2 regions of the Micromonospora sp. NPDC000207 genome follow, and region 1 is predicted to be linked to the other one. Evidence: riboswitches for the same ligand, from Rfam matches in the RefSeq annotation. Region 1 holds a riboswitch; the other holds the start of a gene.
What was found. Region 1 has a riboswitch for thiamine pyrophosphate ahead of ABT336_RS04140 (ECF transporter S component). Riboswitches for the same ligand answer to the same signal wherever they lie in the genome.
Positions count from the first base shown of each region.

Region 2: linked by a shared signal. The riboswitch ahead of thiE (thiamine phosphate synthase) and the one ahead of ABT336_RS04140 (ECF transporter S component) in region 1 are both predicted to bind thiamine pyrophosphate.

Region 1 is NZ_JBEPEQ010000008.1:42,733-52,745, forward strand. It holds gene ABT336_RS04105 (metal ABC transporter permease) at 1-351, shown strand, start outside; gene ABT336_RS04110 (ArsR/SmtB family transcription factor) at 394-693, shown strand; gene ABT336_RS04115 (Fur family transcriptional regulator) at 690-1,091, shown strand; gene ABT336_RS04120 (hypothetical protein) at 1,157-1,762, shown strand; gene ABT336_RS04125 (DUF6328 family protein) at 1,878-2,369, opposite strand; gene ABT336_RS04130 (TIGR03943 family putative permease subunit) at 2,550-3,293, opposite strand; gene ABT336_RS04135 (permease) at 3,290-4,414, opposite strand; TPP riboswitch at 4,649-4,755, shown strand; gene ABT336_RS04140 (ECF transporter S component) at 4,832-5,422, shown strand; gene ABT336_RS04145 (ABC transporter ATP-binding protein) at 5,505-6,959, shown strand; gene ABT336_RS04150 (energy-coupling factor transporter transmembrane component T family protein) at 6,946-7,746, shown strand; gene gnd (NADP-dependent phosphogluconate dehydrogenase) at 7,960-9,402, shown strand; gene ABT336_RS04160 (hypothetical protein) at 9,571-9,756, opposite strand; gene ABT336_RS04165 (isoprenyl transferase) at 9,913-10,013, opposite strand, start outside.
Region 2 is NZ_JBEPEQ010000019.1:38,992-49,004, reverse strand. It holds gene ABT336_RS07250 (ThuA domain-containing protein) at 1-1,372, opposite strand, end outside; TPP riboswitch at 1,700-1,809, shown strand; gene thiE (thiamine phosphate synthase) at 1,804-2,430, shown strand; gene thiO (glycine oxidase ThiO) at 2,505-3,593, shown strand; gene thiS (sulfur carrier protein ThiS) at 3,584-3,784, shown strand; gene ABT336_RS07230 (thiazole synthase) at 3,790-4,572, shown strand; gene ABT336_RS07225 (thiamine phosphate synthase) at 4,647-5,387, shown strand; gene thiD (bifunctional hydroxymethylpyrimidine kinase/phosphomethylpyrimidine kinase) at 5,384-6,211, shown strand; gene thiC (phosphomethylpyrimidine synthase ThiC) at 6,229-7,821, shown strand; gene ABT336_RS07210 (hypothetical protein) at 7,833-9,779, opposite strand; gene ABT336_RS07205 (ABC transporter ATP-binding protein) at 9,872-10,013, opposite strand, start outside.

The DNA.
Region 1 (10,013 bases):
AACCTGCTCCTCGCGGTGGCCACAGCGGTGACCGTGACGATCGCCATGCGGGCAGTGGGGGTGCTGCTGATCAGTGCGTTGATGGTGGTGCCGGTGGCGACGGCGCAGCAGGTCACCCGAGGTTTCCTCAGCACCATGGGTGCGGCGATGACGCTCGGGCTGTTCGCCGCCGGTGGCGGGGTCTGGGTGGCTGCGAACGCCGACACCGCCCCCGGTGCCTCGGTGGTCCTGCTGGCCATCGCCTCCTTCCTGGTCGTCGCGGTGCTCGGTGGCCTGTGGCGGGTCGTACGCCGCCGAAACACCCCGGACCCGACTCCGGTCGCCGAACCCTCCGAGGTCGTGCTGCGTTGAGGCGGTTGCCCGGCGGCTGGTGCTAACGGTTACCGTTGCACGGTGACCAGCACGACCGGGTACGACGCGTACGAGGGCGCCAGCGAACTGCTGCGCGCCCTCTCAGCGCCCATCCGGTTGGCCATCGTCAGCGAGCTGGCCGAGGGGGAACGCTGCGTTCACGAGCTGGTGGAGAAGCTCGGGACGACCCAACCATTGGTCTCCCAGCACCTGCGGGTGCTGCGCGGAGCCGGGGTCGTACGCGGCTCGCGACGGGGTCGGGAGATCGCGTACGCGCTTGTCGACGAGCACGTCGCGCACATCGTGGCGGATGCGGTCAGCCACGCCGGGGAGGGATCATGACCGAGGCAGGCACCGGAACCGTCCGCAACACCAGACAGCGGAGCGCGGTCAGCGCCCTGTTGAGCGAGGTCGACGGGTTCCACAGCGCCCAGGACCTGCACGCCATGCTGCGGGAGCGGGGTGAGCGGGTGGGGCTGACCACCGTCTACCGCACGTTGCAGGGGCTGGCCGACTCGGGCGAGATCGACGTGATGCGGATGCCCGGCGGCGACCACCTCTACCGGCGGTGCAGCGAGGGACACCACCACCACCTGGTCTGCCGCTCCTGCGGCCGGACCGTGGAGGTGGCCGGGCCGACAGTGGAGACCTGGGCCGGGCGGGTCGCGGCGCAGCACGGTTACACCGACGTCAGCCACACCCTGGAGATCTTCGGGACCTGCCCGACCTGTTCCGGCTGACCGGCCGGTCTGCCCCGGAAACGGGGACATCGACGGGCGGGCGGGTGCGTGGCACGCTGACCGGCGTGAAAATCTACGCCGACCGTTCCCCCGTCGCCGTCCGTCAACTCCTCACCGATCTCCTCGTCGTCGCCTGGGTGTACGTGTCGATCCGGGGCGCGCTCTGGCTGCACGACCTGGTCGAGAAACTCGCCGTACCCGGGCAGAAGCTGGAGGGGGCCGGGGGTGGGCTGGCCGACAACCTGGCCGACGCCGGTGGGAAGGTCGGCCGGGTGCCGCTTGTCGGCGACGAGCTGACCGCCCCCTTCGAGCGGGCCGCCGGGGCCGCCCGGGCGATGGCCGAGGCCGGCCGCGACCAGCAGGAACTCGTCGACCAGCTGGCCCTGGCCCTGGCGGTGGCGGTGCTGGTCTTCCCGCTCGGTCTGGTGGTGTTCGGCTGGCTGCCGCTGCGGCTGCGCTGGATGCGGCGGGCCGCCTCGGCTGCGGCGCTGGCCGCCGTTCCGGCGGGGCGGGACCTGTTGGCCCTGCGGGCATTGACCAACCAGCCGGTACGGCGGTTGACCAGGGTGTCCCCCGACGTGGCGCAGGCGTGGCGACGCGGTGACGACGCCACTGTCAACGCGTTGGCCGAGTTGGAGCTGCGCCGGTTGGGCGTCCGCACCCGCCGCTGAGTCGCGGGCGGGTCCACCGACGGGGCGCTGCCCCCGGGAGACCTCCAGGGGGCAGCGGACCGGACGCCGTGGCGGTGGGGCCGGGGCCGGGCTCGGCGGCGACGGGGGTCGGACCTCAGGGGTTCGGAGTGTCGTCGTCGTCCTCCAGATCGACCTCGCCCCAGTTGCGCCTGCTGAACGGCAGCGCCACCCAGAACGTCAGGAACCACACGCCGGTGAGGCCGCTGAGCACCAGGGCCACCCACCAGGGCAGGACGAAGTCGGTCACCAGCATGACCCCGCTGACCATGGCGATCAGCATGAAGAAGAGGCCACCGCTGGCCATCCGGTGGGCGAACCGCACCAGCTCCGGCTTGCGACCCTGACGGAACAGCGCCCTGTGGAAAGCCACCGGCGAGATGATCATCGCGGTGGCCGCCGCCGCTGCCAGCAACGCCACGATGTATACGTCGCGCTGGAAGGCGGTGGTCCCGTCCCAACCGGCGCTGAACGGCAGGGTGAGCAGGAAGGCGAAGAGAATCTGCACGCCGGTCTGTGCGACGCGCAACTCCTGGAGCAGGTCGGCGAAGTTACGCTGCCAGCGCTGCTTCTCGGTTTCCGTGGACACGCGCTACCTCCGGGAAGACGTACCGCCCACGGGGGCCACCCCCGTCGAGCGACAACGCCTGTGCCCCGGCCACCACGGCGCGAAACCCACTCACATCTGCCACTGTCGCCACCCCCGGCGCCCCGCCCCGTTGACCTGGGAAATCGTCACGCGCCGATTCGGTGGGAACCCCGCAACCCCCTACTCGTACGGCTGCTTCGGGGCCGGTACCTCCCGCCAGGTCTCCACGTCGACGAACGGGATCTCCGCGTCGTTGACCGGGTCCCGCCCGATCCGGTCGGTGTACCTGCCGACCACCTCCACCCAGGTGTCGTCGGGCAGGCCGGCGGGCACCTGACCGGTCAGCCCCAGCTTCACCGGACGCCCGTCAGCGGCGCAGCAGGAGAGCACCATCCGGGCCAGGATCGGCTGTCCGTCGGGGCCGGTGACGACGAACCCGGTCAGCTGGACCCGCCGGTCCCCGATGGACTCCCCCGCCTCGAACAGCGCCCGGGAGGCGTAGTCGAGGACGGTGATCCTCACCGGGTCGCCGGGCGGGAGAGTCGGGTAGTCGGAGAGTCCGTCGGCGGCCACGGTGGTGCCCGCCCGGCTGACCGAGTACGACCCCAGGGGCGGCGGAGCGACGAGGAGCAGGCCGAGCACCGGCAACAGGAGCAGCCAGCCGACCCGGGGCTCGTGGTGGGTGTGGTCGTCGGCGGAGACCTCGGTGACGCTGCGGGCCGGAGTGGACACCCGTCGGGGCAGGAGGGGGCGCAGTTCGTACCAGAGGGTCATCACGGCGGCGGCGACCAGCGCGAGCCCGGCGGCGACGAGGAACGGCTGCAGCCCCGCCTTGACGTAGCGCAGATGCAGGTCGGTGACCCCGGCCCGGACCACCGCCCCGCCGAACAGGAGCAGGATGACCGCCTGGGCCTGCCGGTTCACAGCAGCACCGCCCCGGTGGCCACGGCCACAGTCACCGCCACCACGAAGGTCGCCGGGGCGAAGCGGTAGGCGAACCGGCGGCCGAAGACCCCGGACTGCATCGCGACGAGCTTGAGGTCGACCATCGGACCCACCACCAGGAACACCAGCCGGGACGTGAGGGAGAACTGGGACAGCGAGGCCGCCACGAAGGCGTCCGCCTCCGAACAGAGGGAGAGCAGGACGGCGAGCAGGGCCAGGGCCATCACCGACAGCACCGGGTCGTCGGCGAGGGTCTGCAACCACCGCTCCGGGACCAGGACGTTGATGCTGGCCGCCGCCATCGCCCCGAGCACCAGGAAACCACCGGCGTGCATGACGTCGTGTCGGACCGCCGACCAGAAGGCCGCGCCCCGGGAGAGTCCGTCCAGGTCGGGCCGGTGCGGCAGCTTGATCCAGTCGGCCCGCCCGAGCCGCAGCCAGAGCCACCCCATGATCACGGCGACGACCAGGCTGGCCAGGCCCCGGGCGACGACCATCTCCGGGTTGCCCGGGAAGGCGACAGCAGTGGCGGTCAGCACGATCGGGTTGATCGCCGGGGCGGCCAGCAGGAAGGCCAGGGCGGCGGCCGGGGTGACCCCACGACGGATCAGCGAACCGGCGACCGGCACCGACCCGCACTCGCACCCCGGCAGGACGAATCCGGCAGCACTCGCCACCGGTACGGCGAGGCCGGGTCGTCGGGGTAATGCCCGCGCCCAGAAGGAGCGGGGCACGTAGACCGCGATCACCGCCGAGAGCACCACCCCGAAGACCAGGAACGGCGCCGCCTGGACCATGATCGAGACGAAGACGGTGGTCCAGGTCTGGAGCCGGGGGTCCGACAGCAGCCCGGCGATCGGGTCCCGGAAGAAGACCAGGAGGATCAGCAGGGCCGCGAGCACCTCGACGGAACCGATCCGGTCACCGAGGAGGCGTCGCCCCCCGTCACCGACCGGGAAGGCACCAGGCGGCGTCCCCGACGGATCCGCCCCCTCGGCCGTGGTGGTCGCCCGCTCGCCGTCGGCCGGTCGCTCGGCCTCGGCCGGTCGCTCGGCCGTGGTGGCCGGTCGGTCGGCGGTGGCCGGGTCGCCGTCGTTCATCAACAGTCCCTCCACCCACGACCCGCGCCCTCGTCGACGCCGCCGGTCTCCACCGGACCGCCGCGGGCGGCGGCGACGGCGGGCCGAGCCTACTTCTCGGCAACGGGTCGCGTCGATACGGCCACGCCGAGGGTGTGGACGACGTCCGCAACCGCGTGGTGAACGCCGTCACGAGCAGCGAAAAGATCACTTTGCCGGGCCAAACTCCGCAGTGTTAGCGTCACGAGACAACTTCAACTCCGACAGGGGAGCGCACAGCGCTGAGAGTGTGGGCCACCACCCGCAGACCCTCGAACCTGATCTGGGTAATTCCAGCGCAGGGAGCTCGGTCGACCTTCAGCCGCCGCGTCGCCGTCCGGTGACCCGGACGCGGCGTGCGTCTTCTCCTGGTTCGTTTCCGGAACTGGGAGCATCCACGTGAGCCACACCGACAACAACCGCTGGCGGACCATCGACATCGTGGTCGCCGCCGTGATCGCCGTCTCCTTCGGGGTGATCTTCTGGGCCTGGGGCCTGCTCTGGCGGGCCGTCGATCCGGCCTTCGCCGCCGCCCCGGCGAGCCAGGCCATCATGTACGGCGTCTGGCTGGTGCCCGCCGTCCTCGGTGGGCTGGTGATCCGCAAGCCCGGAGCCGCCCTGTTCTGCGAGGCGGTCGCCGCGACGGTCTCCGCGCTGCTCGGTGCGGAGTGGGGCGGGATCACCATCGTGCAGGGGCTGATCCAGGGACTCGGGGCCGAGTTGGCCTTCGCCGCGTTCCGGTACCGCTCCTTCCGGCTGCCGGTGGCGGTGCTGGCCGGGGCCCTGACCGGGCTCAGCGCGGCCCTGTTCGACTTCTTCACCTGGAACGTCGAGTACGCGCTGGTCAGCTACCGTCTGCCGTACGCCGCCCTGACCGTGGTCAGCGCCGCCCTGATCGCCGGGGTCGGCGGACACTACCTGACCCGGGCCCTCGCCGGGACCGGTGTGCTCGACCGGTTCCCGGCCGGCCGCGACCGGACCCTGGTCTGACCCCCGCCGCCGGCCGGTCGACCCCGTTCGCCGACGGGTCGACCGGTCAGCCCGATGTCGACGAGCGGGAGGGAGCCGGCGCGTGAGCATGGTGCAGGTACGCGGCTTCGGGTGGCGGCACGCGGGGCGCAGGCGGTGGGCGGTACGCGGGGTGGACCTGCGGGTGGAGCGCGGTGAGCGGGTCCTGCTGCTGGGGCCCTCCGGGGCGGGCAAGTCCACCCTCCTGGCGGCGTTGGCCGGGCTGCTGCCCGACGACTCCGGTGAGCAGGAGGGCACCGTCGAGATCGACGGGATCGACCCCCGCAAGGACCGGGAGCGGGTCGGCATCGTCTTCCAGGATCCGCAGACCCAACTGGTGATGGCCCGCAGCGGCGACGACGTCGCGTTCGGGCTGGAGAACCGGGGGGTCCCGGCCGACCAGATCTGGCCCCGGGTCGACGCGGCGCTGCGTCGGGTCGGCTTCCCGTACCACCGGGACCGGCCCACGGCGGCGCTCTCCGGCGGCGAACAGCAACGCCTGGCCCTGGCCGGGGCGCTCGCCCTGCGCCCCGAACTCCTGCTCCTCGACGAACCGACGGCGAACCTCGACCCGGACGGGGCGGAACTGGTCCGCGACGCGGTCCACACCGCGCTGGACGAGGAGACCACCCTCGTGCTGGTGGAGCACCGGGTCGCGGAGGCACTGCGCCTCGTCGACCGGGTGGTGGTCCTCGAAGCGGGGGGTGGGGTCCGGGCCGACGGGACGCCGGAGGCGGTCTTCGCCGCACACGGCGACGCCCTCGCCGCCGAGGGGGTCTGGGTGCCGGGCCGTCCGGTCCCGCCGCGTCGGGCCCGCACCCCGGCGGGTGCCGCGTTGCTCACCGCCGACGGGCTCGGCCTGCCACCCCGGCTGGCCGCCACCGACCTGACGGTACGAGCCGGTGAGGCGCTCGCCGTACGCGGCCCGAACGGGGCCGGCAAGTCCACCCTGGCGCTCCTGCTCGGCGGACTGCTGCGCCCCGGGACCGGCCGGGTGACAGCCACCGTCGACCTCGCCGGTCGGGACGCCCGGACGCCGCCGCACCGGTGGCGTGCCCCGGCACTGGCCGGTCGGATCGGGTCGGTGTTCCAGGACCCGGAGCACCAGTTCGTGACCAGCACCGTCCGAGACGAGCTGGCCCTGGGTCCCCGCCGTACCGGCCGGACACCGGAGCAGGTCCGGGTCCAGGTGGACGCCCTGCTGGACCGGCTGCGGCTGACCCGGCTGGCCGACGCCAACCCGTACACCCTCTCCGGTGGGGAGGCGCGGCGGTTGAGCGTGGCGACAGCGCTGGCCACCGCCCCCCGCCTGCTGATCTGCGACGAGCCCACCTTCGGTCAGGACCGACGGACCTGGCTGGAGCTGGTGGACCTCCTCGCCGAGCTGCGCGACGCCGGACACGGGATCGTCACCGTCACCCACGACCCGGACTTCGTCGCCGCCCTCGCCGACCGCACCGTCACCCTGCGACGTGCCGACGACGTCGCGGGCACCGGAGGTGTCGATGCTCCAGGTTGAGCCGGTGGCCGCACCGGGAGCGCCGCTGGCCCGACGCAACCCGGTGGCGAAGCTCGCGGCGGCGCTCGTCTTCTCGATCATGCTGATCGTCACCCTGGACCCGGTCGCCCCCGCCGTCGCCATCGCCGTCGAGCTGGCGGTGCTGCCGCTGTTCGGGGTCCGGTACCGGGTGCTGGCCCGCCGGGCGTGGCCGCTGCTGATCGGCGCGGTGGGCGTCCTCGTCACGCTGGTGCTCTTCGCCGCCGACCGGTCCGGGCCACCCCTTGTCGAGCTGGGTCCCGTGCTGGTCACCTCGGGGGTGCTGGTCACCGCCCTCGGCCTGGTGTTGCGGATGTTCGCGGTGGCGCTGCCCGGGGTGATCGTCTTCGCCACCACCGACCCGACCGACCTGGCCGACTCCCTGGTCCAGAACGCGAAGGCCCCCGCCCGGTTCGCCATCGGGGCCCTGGCGGCGTTCCGTCTGGTGCCGCTGCTGGCGCAGGAGTGGCAGATGATCAGCATGGCCCGCCGGGCCCGTGGAGTCGACGCCGGACGCAACCCGGTGGCCAAGGTCCGGCTGTTCGCCTCGACCGCGTTCACCCTGCTGGTCGGCGCGATCCGGCGGGGCACCCGACTGGCGGTGGCGATGGACGCCCGGGGCTTCGACGCGGACACCCCGCGTACCGTCGCCCGGCGGCAACGGTTCACCACCGCCGACGCCCTCCTGGTCCTCGGGGCTGCGGCGCTGGCCGGTGGGGCGCTCGCGGTCAGCGTCGCCCTGGGCACCTTCCGCCCCCTGATCGGCTGATCCCCGGCGGTGTCGGCACGGGGCGGGACCGAGGAGACCGCGTCAGATAGGCATGGGTGGACCGTAACCCGAAGGTGCGCCACCACGCACCCGCATCAACCGTCCCGGCCCGACGCGACCACCTGCTGACACCGCGTCGATCTCCCCGCCGGCCTGCTCGCCGGCCACGATACGGTCTCCTTCAGCAGGCCGACGTGGAAGGTGGCGGAACGGATGACTGAACAGCCGACGGCGCAGATCGGCGTGACCGGGCTGGCGGTGATGGGCCGTAACCTGGCCCGGAACCTGGCCCGCAACGGGTTCACCGTGGCGGTGCACAACCGCTCCCCGGAGCGCACCCGCAAGCTGGTTGCCGAGCACGCCGACGAGGGCGTGTTCGTGCCGGCCGAGTCCCTGGCCGATTTCGTCGCCGCACTGGAGCGGCCACGTGCGGTCATCATCATGGTCAAGGCGGGTGCCCCCACCGACGCGGTCATCGACGACCTGGTCCCCCTCCTCGAAGAGGGCGACATCGTCATCGACGCGGGCAACGCCCACTTCGCCGACACCCGACGCCGCGAGGAGACGCTGCGCGGCCACGGGCTGCACTTCGTCGGCACCGGCGTCTCCGGTGGCGAGGAGGGAGCGCTGCTCGGGCCGAGCATCATGCCCGGTGGCTCCGCCGAGTCGTACGCGAAGCTGGGCCCGATCTTCGAGAAGATCGCCGCTCAGGTGGACGGCACCCCGTGCTGCGCCCACGTCGGGCCGGACGGTGCCGGGCACTTCGTCAAGATGGTGCACAACGGCATCGAGTACGCCGACATGCAGCTCATCGCCGAGGCGTACGACCTGCTCCGGGCCGGTCTGGGTGCGAAGCCGGCGGAGATCGCGGAGATCTTCCGCGAGTGGAACACCGGTGAGCTGGAGTCCTTCCTCATCGAGATCACCGCAGACGTGCTCGCCCACACCGACGCCGACACCGGTGCGCCCTTCGTCGACGTGGTGCTGGACCGGGCCGAGCAGAAGGGCACCGGCCGGTGGACGGTGCAGAGCGCCCTGGACCTCGGTATCCCGATCACCGGCATCGCCGAGGCGACGTTCGCCAGGTCGCTGTCGGGGCACGGCGGGCAGCGGGAGGCCGCCAGGCAGGCGTTCCCCGACGCGGGTGAGCCGTGGCAGGTCACCGACCGGGACGCGTTCGTCGAGGACGTCCGGCGGGCCCTGCTCGCCTCGAAGATCGTCGCGTACGCGCAGGGCTTCGACCACATCCGGGCCGGGAGCACCGAGTACGACTGGAACATCGACCTGGGCAGCACCGCCACCATCTGGCGGGGCGGCTGCATCATCCGGGCCCGCTTCCTGGACCGGATCAAGCAGGCCTACGACGACCAGCCGGACCTGCCGAGCCTGCTGGTGGCGCCCTACTTCGCCGAGGCGGTCAGCGCCGGGGTGCCGAGTTGGCGTCGGGTGGTGGCGGACGCGGCCCGGGCCGGGGTGCCCGCACCGGCGTTCGGCTCGTCGCTGTCCTACTTCGACGCGCTGCGGGCCGAGCGGCTGCCGGCCGCGTTGATCCAGGGGCTGCGGGACAACTTCGGAGCCCACACCTACCAGCGGGTGGACCGCGACGGCAGCTTCCACACCCTGTGGGCCGCCGGTCGGACCGAGGTCACCGGCTGACCTCTGGCGACACCGTCCCCGTCCCGGTCGCCGCAGGGTCGGCCGGGGCGGGGACACACACGAGGGCCGTCTCGTGCCGACGTCGACCACGTCGGCACGAGACGGCCCTCTCCCCTGTGTTGGGTCGTCCCCCGACCCTGTTCCCCCGGCGTCACCCGTCCGGGTTCGTCACCAGAACCGGCGGCGCCTGGCCCGCTGTGGGCGCAGCACGTCTGCGCCCCTGCCGAGCAGGCGGCTCGCCCGCGACGGGCCACGACGGGCCTCCAGCGAGTGGCTGAGTCGGCGTGCCCCGGCGGCTGCCAACGGCACCGCCACGGCCATCACCGCCCACTGGCCGACACGTTTGCGGATCATCCTGGTTCACCTCCGTCAGTGGCTCCTGACCTCAGTGGTACCCAGTCACCGCCCGCGCTAAGCCTCCTGCGGCCAGCGACGACACACGGTCTGCGCGACGGGTCAGACCTGCGCGACACACCAGGTTTCCGCGACGGGTCAGGTCCGCGCGACGGGTCAGGTCCGCGTCGGTCCGGCGGCGACCGGGGCGACCGGGTTGGGCAGTGCCCCGCCGAAACGGCGGTCCCGCTGGGCGTACAGCTCGCAGGCGTACCACA
Region 2 (10,013 bases), on a different contig from region 1:
AGGACCGCTGCGCGTCGTAGTCCTGGCGTCCCGGTCGCTCGTCGATCGGGGTGAACGCGCTGGACTCGAAGGGGTTGGTGTTGTCGCCGGTGGCCAGGTAGAGGTTGCCGGCCGAGTCGAACGTCATCGTCCCGCCCGCGTGGCAGCAGGTGTTGCGCTGGGTGGTGACCTCCAGGACGACCTTCTCGCTGGCGGTGTCGATGGTGTCGCCGCTGACAGTGAACCGGGACAGCAGGTTGCGGGGGCCGCCGCCGTTGGGGGCGTAGTAGAGGTACACCCAGTTGTTCGTGGCGAAGTCCGGGTCGAGGCGGATGCCGATCAGGCCGTCCTCGTTTCCGGTGAAGACGTCCAGGTCGGCGGCGGTGACGGTGTTGCCGGTGTCCGGCTTGACGATCTGGACCCGGCCGTCACGCTCGATGTAGAAGACCCGGCCGTCGGCGGCGACGTCCAACTCCATCGGGTTGCTGGTGTCGTCGTCGAGCGTCACCTTCTCGAAGCTCTCGGTCTTCGAGGCGGCACAGTCGGAGTCGACCACTCCGGCGGCGGTCTGGATGCCGCCCAGCAGGTGTTGCAGGAACTCCGGTTCGGCGAAGGACTCGTCGGTGTGGCCGCCGCCGGTGTACCAGGCCCGGCCGCCGTCGTACTCCTGGCACCAGGCGATCGGGTGGTCGTGTCCCATCGCGCCGCTGCCGGGGGCGTAGGTGCTCTCGTCCAGGCTGGACAGGACGTGGACCTGGGAGCGCGGGTTGGACCGGAAGTTGTACCACTCGTCGTACCGGGTCCAGCGTTCCGGCAGGTGTGCCGTCGACTCGTGCGCGTGGTCCTCGACCTTGATCGTCGCGGTCTGGTTGGCCGGGTGGCTGGCGAAGTACGCGCCGACCAGCTTGCCGTACCACTCCCAGCTGTACTCGGTGTCCGAGGCGGCGTGCACACCGGCGTAGCCGCCGCCGGCCTGGATGTAGCGCTCGAACGCCGCCTGCTGACCGGCGTCGAGGACGTCCCCCGTGGTGGAGAGCCAGACGACCGCCCGGTAGCGGGCCAGGTTGGCGTCGGTGAAGGCACCGCCGTCCTCGGTGGCGTCGACCGTGAACCCGTGTTCGGCCCCGAGTCGTTGGATGGCGGCGATGCCGGCCGGAATGGAACCGTGCCGGAACCCGGCGGTCTTGGAGAAGACCAGCACCGAGTACGGCTCGGCCTCGTCCGCCGCCGGGGCGGGCGGTACCGGTGCCGGTGCGGCCTGCGCGGCTGCGGGCTCGACGGTGGGGGCGGCCTGGGCGGGCACACCCATGAGCATGGTGGTGGTGAGGGTGAGCGCGAGCAGGGCCGCGGGGAGGGGACCCCGTGGCGATCTGATGCGGCGGAATCGGGACACCAGGGTCTCCTCTGTCCGTGCGGGACGACGGGTGTCGGAGCGGCCCGCCGAAGACCGCCCCGATCCGACCCGACAGCACTGGCGACCGGGGGGCGCCGACGCCCCGGACAGTCATTCTGACGAATCGATAAACAAATTAATTCGGATGTATCTATGTCCGACAAGATGCAGTCCGGTCACGGTTGTGTAACGCCAGTCCGCAATAGCCTCGACTCCCGCCAAACCGACCGGAACACGCCCGGTGACCCAGCCGGCCCCGGGTGAGCTGCGGCACGGCTCGGTCGACACCCCCTTGGCGGATCCGCCGATCCGTCGTACGGTGGCACCGAACCAACCCACGGGAGCCCGGTGTACCGGGCTGAGAGGGGGGCTAGGAGCCCCCGACCGTCGAACCTGATCCGGGTAATGCCGGCGCAGGGAGGAGTGTTGCCGTGCCGTCCCTGGGACGACTGCATCTGGTCACCGACACCCGCCCCGGGCGGGATCCGCTCGCCGTGGTCCGTGCCGCGCTGGCCGTCGCCGACAGCGAACTCGTCGTCCAGGTCCGGGTCGCCGACGAGGCCACCGACCGCGAGGCGTACGACCTGGCCGCCCGGATCCTCGGGCTCTGTACCCCGTACCGGGCCACCTGCCTGGTCAACGATCGACTGCACGTCGCCCTGGCGGTCGGTGCGGCCGGCGGGCACGTCGGCGCCGACGACCTGCCCGTCCCCGCCGCCCGCCGGGTCCTCGGCCCCGACGGGGTGCTCGGCGCCACCGCCCGGGAACCCGTCGCCGCCCGGGCCGCCATCGCCGCCGGGGCCGACTACCTGGGCGTCGGCCCGTGCCACCACACCGCCACCAAGGACGGTCTGCCCGACCCGATCGGCCCCGCCGGGGTACGCGCCGTCGCCGACGCCGTCGACGTACCAGTCATCGCGATCGGTGGGGTGACAGTGGCGACAGTTCCGGCGCTGCGCGCCGCCGGGGCGTACGGGGTGGCGGTGGTGGGGGCGCTCTCCGACGCCGCCGACCCGGGCCGCACCACAGCCGACTTCCTGCGGGAACTGACGTGTTAGGAACGGCCTCCGCCCCGTCGACGGGCGAGGCCGTCGGTCCAACCGAGGCCGACGGATCCGTCGGTGCACCCGAGGTGGCGGTGATCGGGGCGGGAGTGATCGGGCTGGCGGTGGCCTGGCGCTGCGCCCGACGCGGGCTCCGGGTGACAGTCCACGACCCCACCCCCGGCAGCGGGGCCTCGCACGTAGCGGCCGGGATGCTCTCCCCGGTCGTCGAGGCGCACTTCGGCGAGGGAGAGTTGACCGGGCTGCTGGCCGACTCGGCGGCCCGGTGGCCGGCCTTCGCCGCCGAGCTGACCGAGGCCGCCGACACCGACTTCGGATACCGCACCGAGGGCACCCTCGTGGTCGGACTGACCGGCGACGACCTGGCCGAGGCGCGACGACTCTGGACGTACCAGGCGGGGCTGGGGCTGCCGATCACCCCACTGCGCCCCTCCCAGCTGCGGGAACGCGAACCGGCGCTGGCCCTGCGGCTGCGCGGTGGTGCGCTGGCGGCCACCGACCACCAGGTCGACCCGCGCCTGTTGGTCGCCGCGCTGCGGACCGCCGCCCGCCGGGCCGGCGCCCGACTCGTCGGAACCCGGGTCGCCGACCTGGCCGAGGTGACCGCCCGGACCACCGTGGTCGCCGCCGGGTGCGGCGCAGCCGCGCTGACCGGGCTCCCGATCCGGCCGGTCAAGGGGCAGATCCTCCGACTCCGGGCCCCCGACGGCGGCCCGCCGGGGCTGCGCCACGTCATCAGGGGGCACGCCGACGGGGAACCGGTCTACCTGGTCCCCCGCGCCGACGGGGAGGTGGTCGTCGGGGCCACCGTCGAGGAACGGTCCGACACCACCGTCACCGCCGGCGCCGTCCTGCGACTCCTGCGCGCCGCCGTCGACCTGGTACCCGAGCTGGCCGAGTACGACCTGGTGGAGACGGTCGCCGGACTGCGCCCCGGTACGCCCGACAACGCCCCGGTCCTGGGGACGCTCCCCGGTCGGCCGGACGTCCTGGTCGCCACCGGACACCACAGGCACGGGATCGCCCTCACCCCGGTCACCGCAGACCTGATCGCCGACCTGGTGACCACCGGCGTGCCCGACCCCCGGCTCGCGCCCTTCGCCGCCGACCGGTTCGACACCGGCGGCCAGTCGATCGAGGAGGACAGGTGGAAGTGACTGTGAACGGGGTGGCCCGGGCGGTGACCGAGGGGCTGAGCGTGGCCGACCTGGTCCGCGTGGTCACCGCGGAGCAGCGGGGACTGGCGGTGGCGGTCAACGGCGAGGTGGTGCCGCGTACCGGGTGGCCGGATGAGGTCCTGCACCCGGGGGACCGGGTCGAGGTGCTCAGCGCGGCGCAGGGCGGGTGAACGCGGTGACCACCACCGACGGGCTCGTCCTCGGCGGGCAGACCTTCGACTCCCGGCTGATCCTCGGCACCGGTGGGGCGGCCAACCTGCACGTCCTGGAACAGGCGATCCGCGCCTCCGGCACCGGACTGGTCACCCTGGCGCTGCGCCGGGTGGACACCGCCCCCGGCACCTCCGGTGGACTGCTCGACCTGCTCGACCGGTGCGGCGTACGCCTGCTGCCCAACACTGCCGGCTGCTACACCGCCGCCGAGGCGGTCAAGGTCGCCCACCTGGCCCGGGACGCCTTCGACACCGACTGGATCAAGCTTGAGGTGATCGGCGACGAGCGCACGCTGCTGCCCGACGGGGTGGAGCTGCTGCGCGCCGCCGAGGAACTGGTCGCCGAGGGCTTCACCGTCCTGCCGTACACCAGTGACGATCCGATTCTCGCCCGTCGGCTCGCCGACGTCGGGTGCGCGGCGGTGATGCCCGCCGGTTCGCCGATCGGGTCGGGGTTGGGCGTGGGCAACCCGCACCACATCCGGCTGATCCGGCAGAGCGTCGACGTACCGGTGATCCTGGACGCCGGGATCGGCACCGCCTCCGACGCGGCCCTGGCGATGGAGCTCGGCTGCGACGCGGTGTTGCTGGCCAGCGCCGTCACCCGGGCGGTGGATCCGGTGGCGATGGCCACCGCGATGCGGTACGCGACCGAGGCCGGTCGGCTGGCCCACGTCGCCGGTCGGATCCCCCGCCGGTTCCACGCCCTCGCCTCCACCCCTGACGAGGGGCGACCCGACCTGTGACAGCCATCCCCGCGTCTCGTGTGACACCACCCGGGCGGGAGCGCCCCGCCGAAGATCCCGGCAGGAGGCGGCCCCTGGCCGGGCCGGAACCCGCCACGACGCCCTCCGGGGTGGTGGTGCTCACCGGTCGGGTCGACGCCCCGAACGGGGTGGAACGGGCGGTCGCCGGGGCGGTGGCCGGGGGAGTGCGGTGGGTGGTCCTGCGGGAGCGGGACCTTCCCCGGGCCGAACGCGCCGCCCTCGCCGTCGAGCTGCGCGCGATCCTCGCCGAGGTGGACGGCACGTTGATAGTGGCCGGGCCGGACCCCCTCGACGGGGACGCCGTGCACCTGCCGGCCCGGGGGCCGTACCCGCCGCCGACCGTCGGCCTGGTCGGGCGCTCCTGCCACGACGCCGCCGAACTGGCCCGACTGACCACAGAGGACTACGTCACCCTCTCCCCGGTCTGGCCCACCGACACCAAACCCGGCCACGGTCCACCACTGCACCCCGACGGGCTGGCCCGGTTGGTCGGACGCAGTCCGGTTCCGGTCCTGGCCCTCGGCGGGGTGACCACCCCCGGCCGGGTGTCCGCCGCCGTCGCGGCGGGTGCCGCCGGTGTCGCAGTCCTCGGCGCGATCATGCGGGCCGGGGACCCGGCCGAGACGGCCACCGCCCTCACCGCCGCCTTCACCGACGCCACCTCCGGAGACGTCTCCACCGACGCCGCTTTCGGACGCGTCTCCACCGACGCCGTCTCCACCGACGCCTCCGGAGGCGTCGGCTCGGCCGTCGGCGACCAGCCCATCAGCACGACCAGGAGGGGAACGCCGTGACGCCAAGGACCGTACTCACCATCGCCGGCTCGGACTCCGGTGGTGGTGCTGGCATCCAAGCCGACCTCAAGACCTTCGCCGCCCTCGGCGCGTACGGCACGAGTGTCCTCACCGCCGTCACCGCCCAGAACACCCGGGGCGTCGACGGGGTCCTCCCGTTGCCCCCGCAGACAGTCACCGAGCAGCTCGACAGTGTCCTGACCGACTTCACCGTCCGGGCGGTGAAGACCGGCGTCCTGGGAACCCCGGCCGTCGCCGACGCCATCGCCGACGCGGCCCGCTCGGGGCGGCTGCCGCATCTGGTGGTGGACCCGGTGCTGGTGGCCACCAGCGGGCACACCCTCGGGGTGACGGCGGCGGTCGAGCGGCTCCTGCCGTACGCGCAGGTGGCGACGCCGAACTGCGCGGAGGCCGCAGCCCTCACCGGCGGCCTGGTGACCACTGTGGAGGAGATGGTCGCCGCCGCCGAGGCGCTGGCCGCCGGTGGACCGGCGCACGTGGTGGTGACCGGTGGGGACGTGGACGCCGACGGGGAGTCCGTCGACGTCCTGGTCGGGGCCGGGGGCACCACGCTGCTGCGGGGTCCGAGGGTGGACACGGCCAACAACCACGGGACCGGCTGCTCGTTCTCGGCGGCGGTCGCCGTCCGGTTGGCCGCCGGGGACCCGGTGGCGGTGGCGGTGGCGACCGCCAAGGAGTACGTCGCCCGTGCGCTGACCGGCGGGCGGGACTGGAAGTTGGGCGCGGGAGCCGGTCCGTTGGACCACTTCGGCTGGGCCTGCGCCCCGGATCAGGGGAGCGCAGGGGCGTCCCGCCCCGCGTGAAGCACAGGGAGGCTGTCATGCACACACGCCGCAAGGTCTACGTCGAGGGATCCCGGCCGGACGTCCGGGTGCCCTTCGCCGAGGTGGAGTTGACCGGTGACAACCCGCCCGTGCGGTTGTACGACACGTCGGGGCCGGGCTCCGACCCGGAGGTGGGGTTGCCGCCGCTGCGCGGACGGTGGATCGCCGAACGGGGGGACGTGGCCCCGGTCCGGGGCGGGGGCACCCCGCTGGTGGGCGTGGACGGTCGGCGACCGACCCAGCTCGCGTACGCCCGCGCCGGGGTGGTGACCCCGGAGATGGAGTTCGTGGCGATCCGGGAGCAGGTGACGCCGGAACTGGTGCGCGACGAGATCGCCGCCGGTCGGGCGGTGCTCCCGCTCAACGTCAACCATCCCGAGTGCGAACCGGCGATCATCGGCAAGGCGTTCCTGGTGAAGGTGAACGCCAACATCGGCACCTCGGCTGTCACCTCCTCGGTGGCCGAGGAGGTGGAGAAGATGACGTGGGCGACCCGTTGGGGTGCGGACACGGTGATGGACCTCTCCACCGGTAAGCGGATCCACCAGACCCGCGAGGCGATCGTGCGCAACTCGCCGGTGCCGATCGGGACGGTCCCCATCTACCAGGCGTTGGAGAAGGTCGACGGTGACCCGGTGAAGCTCACCTGGGAGGTGTTCCGGGAGACCGTGATCGAGCAGGCCGAGCAGGGCGTGGACTACATGACGGTGCACGCCGGGGTGCTGCTGCCGTACGTGCCGATGGCGGTGGACCGGGTCACCGGGATCGTCTCCCGGGGCGGGTCGATCATGGCCGCCTGGTGCCTGGCACACCACACGGAGAACTTCCTCTACACCAACTTCCGGGAACTCTGCGAGATCCTGGCCCGCTACGACGTGACCTTCTCCCTCGGGGACGGGCTGCGCCCGGGTTCCATCGCGGACGCCAACGACGAGGCGCAGTTCGCCGAACTCCGTACCCTCGGCGAACTCACCAGGATCGCCTGGGAGTACGACGTCCAGGTCATGATCGAGGGACCGGGGCACGTGCCGATGCACAAGATCAAGGAGAACGTGGACCTCCAGCAGGAGTGGTGCCACGAGGCGCCCTTCTACACCCTCGGTCCGCTGACCACCGACATCGCCCCGGCGTACGACCACATCACCTCGGCGATCGGTGCCGCGATGATCGGCATGTTCGGCACCGCGATGCTCTGTTACGTCACGCCGAAGGAGCACCTCGGGCTGCCGGACCGGGACGACGTCAAGGCCGGGGTCATCGCGTACAAGATCGCCGCGCACGCCGCCGACCTGGCCAAGGGCCACCCCGGGGCGCAGGACTGGGACGACGCGCTGTCGAAGGCCCGGTTCGAGTTCCGGTGGGAGGACCAGTTCAACCTCTCCCTGGACCCGCAGACGGCGCGGTCGTACCACGACGCGACACTGCCGGCCGCGCCGGCGAAGACGGCCCACTTCTGCTCCATGTGCGGACCGAAGTTCTGCTCCATGAAGATCACCCAGGAGCTGAAGGAGTACGCCGCCCGGGGCATGCAGGCCAAGTCCGACGAGTTCCGCTCCACCGGGGGACGGGTATACCTGCCCCTCGCCTGAGGGTCCCCCTGTCAGTCCCGGCTGTGTCGGCCGGAGGAGCCCAGCCGCCGCTTACCGGTCTCCGGCTCCGTGGTCGGCCGACCCAGTCCGGTGACCCAGTCGACGTACTCCTCGTCCTGGGCCGGCACCTCCGGTTCGGGGCGTTCCTTGCCGCCCCGCTCCCGAGGGACCTCGGCGGTCGGGTCGCCCGACTCGGTCCGGTTCCGGTTGCGTCGGAAGAAGCGCAGGACGGACCGGGTCGGGGTCGTCCCGTCGGCGCTCGGGTCGGCCTCCGCCGCCTCGGCGGGGACCCCGACCGGCACCGGTTCCGGTTCCTGCTCTACCGGTTCCAGCTCCAGGTCCGGCTCCGGCTCCGGCTCGGAACGCCGGGGCGGGGTGAAGGCGTTCCAACTGCTCACGTTACTCAGGTCGGGCAGGGACGGGAACCGACTGCTGACCCTCGCCGTCGTCGGCTCGGTCTCCGGGACGGCGGGCGGTGGTTCGGCCCCCCGGACGGCCGCCGGTGGCTCGGCCTCCCAGGTGGCGGTCGGTGGCTGTACCTCCCGGGCGGCGGGCGTCGGCTCGGTCCCCCAGGCGGCGGGCGGTGGTTCGGCCGGTCGGGCGGCGGGCACCGGCACCGGCGCGACCGGGGGCCGGGGCGCGTCGTCGTCGGCGAAGATCGGCCGGGGGGTCTCGGCCCGGGTCACCGTCGGCCAGTCCCAGTGCGCCGGGGTGGCCGCTGTCGAGGAACCGGTGTCCGGCTCCGGCCCTCTGTCGGCGGGGTCGGTCGACCCGTCGGCAGCGGTCGCCACGACCGGGTAGGTCGGGGAGACGCTGCCGGTCGGCACCACCGGGTCGGCGGGGCCGCCGGTCGGGACCGGGTCACCGTCGTTCGGGGTGGGGCCTGGTTCGGTCGGGGCGCTGCCCCCGTCGGTCAGGGTGCGGTCTGCGTCGGTCGGGGCCTCGGCTGGCGGACGGGTCGGGGTGTCGGGGGTGGACATGCTGCTGAGGCTCTCCGAAGTCTTCGGGTGGATGGGCTCGCCGGTGGACGGCAGGTCGTCGCCGTCGGCGGGAAGCGGATCGAGGATGTCGGTCGGCTCGATCGCCCCGGTGGCCCGAGCCGCCGGGGTGAACAGCGGCCAACGCCACGCGGTCGCGGCGGCGGAACCGAGCGCGCCGGTGCCCACCGCGATCAACCCGCCGAGGTACGGGGCGAACTGGAGCTGGTCGGCGCCGTTACCCGGTCCGGCGGTCAGGTGGGTGAAGGCGACCAACGCCGGCCCGGCCACCCCGGTCACCGCGCTCAGCACCGTCGGGTGGCCCTGCGCGCGGGCCAGCCAACCGGTCGCCGCCCCGGCGAGGAGGGCCAGCAGGGGCAGCAGTAGCGGTGCCAGACGCTGGGCCACTGTGGCGTCGAGCCAGGCGGGCTCCACCACACCCAACCGGACGAAGGGCAGGGGACCCGTGCCGAAGACCGACGGGGCCACCGAGAAGAGGGCGACCAGCCAGATCGTGGCGGTGACCAGCCCCATGTTCCACCCCAGAGGGGGGAACCACAGGGCGGCGAGCGCGGCCCCCGTGCCGACCACCGCGCCGAGAACCGCGCAGACCGCCACCGGCCAGGCCGGGTTCCCGGTGCCGATCTCGGCGGCGCGGGCCGGCAGGGTGCAGAGCGGGACGACGACTGTCGCCCCGAGCCCGGCGACCCCGGCGACCGCCAGTCGACGCGCCGTGGTCGCCGTCGGTCCGTCGCGGGCGAGCAGGCGATCGGCGACGACCGCACCTGTCGTCGCGGCCACCGCCGCGCACCAGCCCACCCAGACGAGCTGTCCGGGCCAGCGGTTGGCGTCCGCGCCGTCGTACTCGCCGATCAGACGGAGAATGCCGAAGGCGTACGTCACGCCGAGCTGACCGGCACCGGCGAGCGTGCTCACCGCGAGGGCGGTGAGCAGCAGCCTGCTCCAGGTCCGAATCGCCATGTCGGGCACGTTACGGCCAGGTGGGGCCGATCGCCACCTTCGCCCAGCGTGCCGCCACGACGTGGTCCGGCGGGTCTACGTGGGCTTTCCCGTCACCGGTGTGCCGGGCCGGAGGAGGCGGCGGCCGCCGACGCCCCGACCGGCACCGGGGTCCGCTGTCCGCCCTCCGGCGCATGCTGCTCCATGAGGAGTTCGTGCAGGTCCGCGCTGACCTGGGCCACGTCGGCCAGGTGG